Regions from separate parts of the Mesorhizobium sp. M0601 genome, predicted to be linked through region 2. Evidence: riboswitches for the same ligand, from Rfam matches in the RefSeq annotation. Region 2 holds a riboswitch; the other holds the start of a gene.

Region 1 (4,391 bases), on a different contig from region 2:
TCGTTCCAATCAGACTGGCGCAGTGGCAATCCTTCGCGAAACGCGGCCTCATCGATCTGGATCATCCTTGCGCCGGACCATTCGAGATCCGTCACTTCGTCGCGGATGGCGAGCGCGATCTGGCGGCATGCTTCGGAGCGGGGTACGTCGTCGCGAACAAATGACCAGTTGAGAATGGTCACTGGGCCTGTGAGCATTCCCTTCACAGGGTTTTCCGTAAGCGACTGGGCGAACTGCCACCAGCGCAGCGTCATCGGATTGGGCCTCGATACGTCGCCGAAGATGATGGGGGGGCGCACGTAACGCGACCCATAGCTCTGCACCCAGGCATGCTGGGTGAAGGCGAAGCCGGACAGCTGCTCGCCGAAATGCTGTACCATGTCGTTTCGTTCGAACTCACCGTGCACCAGCACGTCCAGCCCGATCTCTTCCTGCCAGCGAATTGCAGCCTCGATCTCCTTCTTCAGGAAGGTCTCGTAGTCGACATAGCTCAGCTGGCCCTTCGCATGAGCGGCCCGCGCCCTGCGTACCTGCGGCGTCTGCGGGAAGGACCCGATGGTCGTCGTCGGGAACGGCGGCAGCCCGAGCGTGCCGGCCTGGACTCTGGAGCGCTCGGCAAAAGCGCTCTCTCGTCGCTTCATGCTGTCGTCAATGCTGGCGATCCGCCCCTCAACCAGCGGGTCATGGATCTTCGTGGATGTCACGCGAGTGGCGGCAGCCTCGGCAGACGCTTTCAACGCGCCTGCCACCGCATCCCTGCCTTGGGACAGGGCCCGGGCAAGCAACACCAACTCGTCGGTCTTCTGGGCCGCGAAGGCGAGCCACGACCTGATGTCCGCGTCGAGTTCCGTCTCCATGCGGAGGTCGATCGGCACATGCAGCATCGAGCAAGAAGGCGCGATCTCGACGCGGTCCAAGGGCCAGCCGGCGACGATCGGTTTGATGCGGTCGAGAATGGCGGGCAGGTTCGCACGCCAGACGTTGCGGCCATCGATCAAGCCAAGCGAGAGCACCAGATCCTTCGGTGCGAGCCGACCCACCGTTTCCAGCTGCTCGGGAGCGCGCACGAGATCAATATGCAGCCCGGCCAGGGGCAGAGAAACCGCGGTTTCGAGATTGTCTCCCAGCGGCCCGAAATAGGTAGCCAGCATGATCTTCAGCTCGGGCGCGGCTTTCGACAGCTGGCCATAGGCGAATTCGAACGCAGCTCGTTCGTTCGGGTTCAGATCGAGGACAAGCGCTGGCTCATCGATCTGCACCCAATCGGCGCCCGACAGCTTCAAGCTCCGCAGGAGTTGCTCGTAGACGGGCAGAAGCCGTGGTAGGAGCGCGATGGGATCGAAGCCTTCGGCAGGCGATTTAGCCAGCTTGAGGAAGGTGACCGGTCCAAGGATGACTGGGCGTGTGTGAATGCCGAGGGCTTTAGCCTCGAGGAAGTAATCAACCGGCTTCGTCGACGAAAGAGCGAACGTCTGATCATCGTCTAGTTCCGGCACAATGTAGTGATAGTTGGTGTCAAACCACTTGGTCATTTCCATCGCGGCTACGCCAGGCCGATGAGCCGCATGCTGGTGACCACCGTGCCCACAATCCTCCGTCTGACCTTGGTTGCCGCGCGCCATAGCGAAGTAGATGTCGAGTGGGACCTCGCCGCCATTCCAGCCGTAACGGGACGGAAGGGCGCCGACCATGGCTGCGGTGTCGAGCACATGGTCGTAAAGCGAGAAGTCGTTCGACGGGATTTTCGACACGCCGCGATCGCGTTGCTCCTCCCAGCTAGCGGCACGAAGCGCCTTCGCCGTCGTGAGAAGGTCGGCAGCGGACGATTTTCCGGACCAGTAGCTTTCAAGCGCGAATTTCAGTTCTCGCCCACGACCGAAGCGGGGCACGCCGAGCGTTGCTACAGGAATTTGCTGAGAGACAGTCATGCCAGACCCCGATGGTTGGGGCGTCGGTGACAAGGAAGGCGCTAGCAGGCCGGCACGAACGCCAGGCTGCAGCGGCCACCGAGACACCCCGCCCGTGGACGTAATTCGCCGTGGCAGGTCTCCTGGCTCGCGGGGTCATAGCCTCTACCCGTCTTCCCAAGGCTATTCGCCTCAGTGACATTAGTGGGGTTGGCTCGCCGCTAACAGTTGCGGGGGCAGCGCCGGCATCGCACCGGCTTCCCTCTTAGCTCCGCTGCGGCAGCGCCGTACGGAGAACCACGACGCGGGAGACAATTACAGCAGTTCGCTTCTCTGTCAACGCCGCATAAAGAAATGTTTATGTCGTTATGTTAAATTTCCGTTGGCATGTTCCAAAGGTCGCCTCGAAAGCGAAAACTGTGGAAGCCTTGAGCGGCCGGTAAATCAAAGCAATGACGCACGCCGCCCTTGTCCAGGAGGATAGGAGTTCGTCGGCTGCCGACAGCAAACATACCGGCAAGCGCCGTGGTGCTGCTTAGCGCATCATGCGAACCACCTCGGCGTCGAACTTCGGCTCCGAGGTTCCGACCGCTTCGTTGGTGATCTGCTCGCGACCATATTCGGCTCAATGGCGAGGCTGTTGCCCATGTGGAAGCTGTTGGCCGTGATGCCCTCGGTGATATGACACAACGATTTCGGGGGGAGCACACCGAGGCCAGGCGCAGCGGCGTGTTGCGAAGTGATCGAGGCCAATGTCTCGAACTGGTTGTTCGCAGCCCACCGGCTCAAGGTAACCCGGCTCAAACCACCGGGCCAGCTCAAGTCCTGTCCAAATGAGGCCTGAGCGGCAAATCGTCGTGCACGCGCACGCTTTGGCGTTCGATCTTGTGATGCGTCTTGGGCGGACAATCGCCACGGTGCAGCGCGCAGAAGCGGTCCCCAATTGGGAAGCCGAGGGCGGTGAGGGCAAGCCAGCGCCACAGGCGGAAGGGGACTTGGACCTGTTTGCCCTGCTGGACCACAAGTTCGCGACACAGGGCCTCAAGGAGAAGACCAAGAGTGATTATGCGCGGGACCTCGCCAAATTCATCAAAGGCAGCGGGCAGTCAAAGTTCGGCGCCGATTGACATGGAGATAGCCATCGCGGCGGACCGCCCAGGCGGACCGCAAGCCGGAATACAACCGGGTGCAGGCGGCCAAGCTCGTCCACAAGATGGCGTCGGGCACACACCGGCGATGGGAGAGCGGACCGTGGAGTGCAGGAACTTCACGCCTATCCACGCTCCCGTGGACGTGTCCTGCGGCACATCGGCAGCGATATTGAGGAGGCAGTTGAGCTTCTGGTCGAGCACTCTTACCTGCCGCTACCTACGCTTAACGTCATCTCGTACTGAAAACGCACCACGCAAGGTCGAGATGTAACATGCGCCCTTCGTGGATGGTTCTAAGCTTCCTCGGGCGCGGTCAATCTGTGATAACGGTCGCTTGGAACCTCCATCACCGCGACGCGATCAAGGTTGGCGTATCGCGCTCGGTAGTAACCTTCTTCCTCCACTTCGGCGAAACTACACTGGGGAACGTCAAAGGTCGCAGCTTCCAATCCGAAGAAAGTCGTAGCGGTTTCTTCATCCAAGAAGTTCCACTCATCTTCTCCGTCGTCATATGTGACGCGAACATAGGAGGCCATCCGCACGGCTTCCTGATCACCCATCTCTGCGATGATGGCATCGCATTCTTTCTTCAGCTTTCCTGAAACCTCACCCTTATCCCAGTCATCCAAAGCTCGATAGATTTCTGGATGATAATACTCTGGCATCTCCTCTACATCGTCACCGATAAGCTCAATGGTGCGGACATATTGCGGATTTATCAAGAGTATTTTGTTGTCAAGGCTCCAACAATACAGCCATGGCCTGCTTGTGTTATTTCTACGAAGATTATGAAGTTCCTTCAACTGACGTAAAATCGATTCACGCGCCTTTTCATCGATAGGATATTGGCGGCTGCCAACAGTCGTCTTGATTCTGAGCGTGCCGTATCGCGTTTCGGCATCGGCAATTGCAAACGGGCTCGTGCGCCACTCCTCGACATCAATCTTCCAGCCCAGCAGCTCCTCGACCGTGCATTTCAACGTGAGACAAAGGTCCTTGATCTGCTCGACGTTCAACTGCGTTTTGCCTGTTTCCCAACGGGCCACAGTCTGTTGCGTCGTTGCCATCTGCTCTGCCAAATCTTTTTGAGTCATGCCCAGTCGAACCCTAAGCTCTTTCATGTTCATAACTCACCTCGCGTGTTCAACACACGCATTGTGGATGAATTAATCTAACACGTCAAGCGTGTTCAAAAATCGCAGCATGTGTTTTTAGGGCGTCTTCGAGGCTCCGGCAGCCGTTCGTGACCACTTGCGCAAGACACAGGGCTGGTACACAGCACGAATGGGCGATCAAAAATTACTGCTGCGATGCTCGTCATCAGCCAAGCTGC
Region 2 (4,391 bases):
GATTGGTTTGCCAGATGTCGCGGCGGGTGGTTGCGACGATGACCTGGAACACGGGCACGCCGGCGCGGTCGAACAGGGTTTCAACGCCGGGCTCGGCACCCGAGGCGAAAGCTGTGGCGGTGATGATGGCGGCAGGCTTCAGGGTTGCGAGCGCGGTTGCGACAAAGGCGAGCGACGCCGGGTCCTTGAGGCTGGAGACGAACATAGGCACGGGAGCCATGCCGCGGTGGCGCAGGGCTTCGAAAAGCGCGTCGATGGGCGCGACATCGGCCGCGAGCAGCATCGAACGGTAGAAGAGAATTGGCACGACGTCCCCCTCCCCCTCGAGGGGACCCGCAGGGCCGGGTGGGGTCGTCACGGCAGTGCTCGACGTTTTGTGCAGGCGCGCTTCGGAGAGGACCCCACCCCCGGCCTGCGGCCGGGCCCTCCCCTCGAGGGGGAGGGGGACACCGCGTTCTACGACCCCCAGTCCCGGCTCGTAAAATCCCGCCTTTGGCACGCTAACAGGTTCGGCTACCGCCGCACCCGATCCAGCGAGACTTGCCAGCCTCTGCACCAGCGCCGTCATATTTGCCGGCCCGCCCTCGCGGAAGTAGCCAAGCAGGGCGTCCAACTCCTCGCGCGGCAGCGTCGAGCCTTCGATCAGCCGCAAATCCTCGTCGTGGCTCTCGCCCGGCAGCAGCGCCAGCTTGATACCGCGATTTCGCGCGATAGCGGCGAGCTGGTCGCAGCCATAGCGCCACCAGTCATAGCCGCCGAGGATGCGGACCAGAATGACCTTGGCGTGGCGGGCGACGCTGTCGATCCACAGGTCGACGGACATCGGATGGCGCAGGTCGCGCAAGGCGGCGAGCCGCATCGACGGCAGGCGGTGCGCATCTGCCTTCCACGCCGCCGCCAGCCCGGCCAGGTCGCTGTCGGTGAAGGACAGCGCCACGACATCCGCAGGCGTTTGCCTGAGATCGACAGGCTCGGCGAGATCGTCGAGCGAGGCGGATGTGGTGGTGAGGATGTGCATCGCGGCTCGTACCTGGGGTCAGCCGGCGAGGATACGCTCGATGGCCGGGCGGTTCAGCCCTTTCAGGCCGATGACGACGAGGCGCGAGCGGCGGTCGTCTTCAGCGGTCCAGGCGCGGTCGTAATAGTGGTTGACGCGCGGACCGACGGCCTGCAGCAGGAGCCGCATCGGCTTGCCGCCGACTTCGACGAAACCCTTGACGCGCAACACGTTTTCTTCCTCCGCCGCCGTGGCGACGCGTTGTGCGAGCTCGTTCGGGTTGGACACAGATGCGATGTCGATGACGAACGAGTCAAAATCGTCATGTTCGTGGTCGAGCTCGTCGTCGTGGTGGGTCTTGCGGTTCTCGATGTCGTCCTCGACGGCGAGGCCGAGGCCGAGCAGCACCGAAGGGTCGACCTTGCCTTGCGAAGTCGGTACGATCTTCACCGCCCGCGCAACGTGCTTGCCGATGACGGCATTGGCACGGGCCGAGCCGGCTGCGTCCATCAGGTCGCTCTTCGACAGGATGATCAGGTCGGCGCAGGCGAGCTGGTCTTCGAACACTTCCTCGACCGGATCGTCATGGTCGAGCGTCTCGTCCTGCGCCCGCTGCGCCTGCAGGGCGTCCATGTCGTTGGCTACGCGGCCATCAGCCAGCGCCGGTCCGTCGACCACGGCAATGACGCCGTCCACCGTCACGCGGCTTTTCACCGACGGCCACTGGAAGGCCTGGACCAGCGGCTTGGGCAAAGCGAGGCCGGATGTCTCGATCAGGATGTGGTCGACCCTCGGCGTCAGCGACAGGATCTGGTCCAGCGCCGGGACGAAATCATCGGCGACGGTGCAGCAGATGCAACCATTGGCCAGCTCGACGATGTTTTCCTCGGGGCAGGTGTCGATGCCGCAGCCCTTCAGGATCTCGCCGTCGATGCCGATGTCGCCGAACTCGTTGACGATGATGGCCAGGCGCTTGCCTTTGGCGTTTTCGAGCAAATGGCGGATCAACGTCGTCTTGCCGGCGCCGAGAAAGCCGGTGACCACGGTGCAGGGAACGCGCGAAAGGGAGGCAGCGGTCATGTCAGGTCCTTCAAAAGGTCAAGGGGAGGGATGCGGGCAACCAGGCCGCGCTTCAGGCAATCGGGACGGCCGCGCCATGGAATGAGCCCATCCGTCGAGGTGGCGAACAGCTTTGCCCCGGTGACGAGATCGGCGCCGCTGGTCGTGGTCAGATCACCGAAGACGTAACTCCAGCAGCCGTCGCGCAGCATGGCCGCGCTGAGCCGGCGCTTGCAATTGCCGAGGCATTCGACGGTGCGGATTTTGATGTTTTCGCTGGAAGCAGCGCGGCGCGTGTCCTCTGCGAGCAGTTCGCCAGCGCGCGGATGAGCGTCCGAACCGGTCTCGTCACGGCAGGACGAGCAGACGATGACGGTAACGCCGGCCGGGGAATCACCATGGCCGGACAATAAATCCGCTGTCTCAGCCGGAAAACTGCTGTCGCGTTCCAAATCAGGCTCCTTGCCCGGAAAACCCGCCAGGCGATCGGATTCTTAGGTCCTAGACGGCAGGTCTCCTGGCTCGCGGGTCATCGCCTGGGTGCCGCCTTCCCGGGAATATCCCAGTGGTTTTCGGCCTTGGCTCGTCGCTTACAGTTGCGGGGACAGCCGCGGATTTGAAATCGAGATTTCGCACCGCATTCCCTCTTGGCCCCTGCCGTTGCGGGCAGGGGACCGTCTGGAACGGATTTAGGCTTGTGGAGGCAGTTGTGTCAACGCACGTCTATGGCGCGGCGATATCCGCGAGCGGCCGGCCCAAATCGCCGGCAGCGGTCACCTCGATGCGTTCCAGGCCGAGCCAGCCCTGCATCTGCTTCAATTCCTTGAAGAGTTCGGCAGCGGTTTGTGGCGGGGCGCCGGGCTCCGCATAGGCGGCATGGACGCGCAATACGCCGGCCGGACGGTCGGCCCTGAGGTCAACGCGCCCGACGATGCTGTCGCCGAGCAGGAATGGCAGCACATAATAGCCATACCGCCGCTTTTCGGCCGGCGTGTAGATCTCGATGCGGTAGTGGAAGTCGAACAACCGCTCGGTGCGCGATCGTTCGAAGACGACAGGATCGAACGGCGCGAGCAAGGCGCGCGCCTCGATCCTGCGCGGCAAACGGGCGTCCTTGTGGAGATAGGCTGTTTTGTTCCAGCCGTCGACGCTCACCGGCAACAGCTCGCCGGCCTCGACCAGCTCCTCGATGCGGCCCTTGATGTCGGCGGGCGAGAGGCGGAAATAGTCGCGCAGGTCGCCTGCCGTGGCGATGCCGTGGGCACGGGCCGAGATGCGCAGCAATTCGCGGTGAGCGTCTTCGGGGGAGGGCGTTGGCAGACTCAGTATTGTTGGCGGCAGCACGCGCTCCGGCAGATCGTAGAACCGTTCGAAGCCGCGGCGATGCGCCGTGGTGATGCGGCCGGCCCAGAACAGCCATTCGAAGGCGTGCTTGGCATGGCTCCAGCCCCACCAGCCACCCGAACCCTTCTGCCCTTCGAAAGCCGACGCCGCGATCGGGCCTCGTTCGGCGACCTCGCGATAGATGTCTTCGATATAGGCGGCGTGCTCGCGGCCCCATTTGGCCAGTCCGCTGTACATTTCGTCGCCGCACTCGGCCCGCTGCATGCGCCAGCGCATCAGCGGATAGGTCTCGACCGGCAAGAAGGAGGCTTCGTGCGCCCAATATTCGAAGACCATGCGCTTGCGCGTTACGGCGGCGTCGTCGAGCAGCGCCAGCTTGTAGGGGCCAAGCCGCGAATAGAGCGGCATATAGTGGGCGCGCACCACGGCGCTGACGGAATCGATCTGCAGCAGGCCGGTACGGGCAAGCACGCGGGCCAGATGCCGGCGGTCAGGCGTGCCGGTGGGGCGCGGGTCATTGAATCCCTGTGCCGCGAGCGCAATGCGGCGGGCCATGGCAAGCGAGATTTTTTCCTTCATGAAGGCGGCATCCGGACGATTTTGAACAGAGAAAATGACTTGCGATTCCGTGCCATGCTAGCAGGGTTTTGGCGGCATCCATGTCAGGAGAGAAAAGTGGAGTAAAAAGTGAAGGAAATCAAACAGGAGCGGATCGGACCAGTTTTCCCGGATATGCCGTCCAGCACCGCGATTTGAACAAGGTTTGACTTGCTTCGCCGAAAGCGCTGCGCTAACCCTCGCCGCGTTGCAGCATAGAGCCCCCTTAAAACGGTTCAGTGGTTAAACTGTCACGCTTCCGCAAGTGGGTCCGGTGCTGTAATCAGAGTGGATTGGCCGCAACGGAAAGCTGCAGAATGAACGCATTGTTGAGTTCGTACCTGCCCATCGTCCTGTTCATCGGCGTGGCGCTGGTCGTCGGACTGGCGCTGCT

What was found. Region 2 has a riboswitch for cobalamin ahead of NKI41_RS04685 (DUF1636 family protein). Riboswitches for the same ligand answer to the same signal wherever they lie in the genome.
Region 1: it holds a riboswitch for cobalamin, as region 2 does, so the genes downstream of both, metE (5-methyltetrahydropteroyltriglutamate--homocysteine S-methyltransferase) here and NKI41_RS04685 (DUF1636 family protein) in region 2, are expected to answer to the same signal.

Annotation. Positions count from the first base shown of each region.
Region 1 is NZ_JAMYQK010000050.1:5,947-10,337, reverse strand. It holds gene metE (5-methyltetrahydropteroyltriglutamate--homocysteine S-methyltransferase) at 1-1,928, opposite strand, end outside; cobalamin riboswitch at 2,024-2,224, opposite strand; gene NKI41_RS29230 (hypothetical protein) at 2,780-3,034, shown strand; gene NKI41_RS29225 (helix-turn-helix transcriptional regulator) at 3,352-4,185, opposite strand; gene NKI41_RS29220 (MFS transporter) at 4,248-4,391, opposite strand, start outside.
Region 2 is NZ_JAMYQK010000003.1:120,210-124,600, reverse strand. It holds gene NKI41_RS04695 (cobaltochelatase subunit CobN) at 1-1,018, opposite strand, end outside; gene cobW (cobalamin biosynthesis protein CobW) at 1,037-2,077, opposite strand; gene NKI41_RS04685 (DUF1636 family protein) at 2,074-2,508, opposite strand; cobalamin riboswitch at 2,547-2,750, opposite strand; gene NKI41_RS04680 (winged helix-turn-helix domain-containing protein) at 2,780-3,979, opposite strand; gene NKI41_RS04675 (NADH-quinone oxidoreductase subunit A) at 4,315-4,391, shown strand, end outside.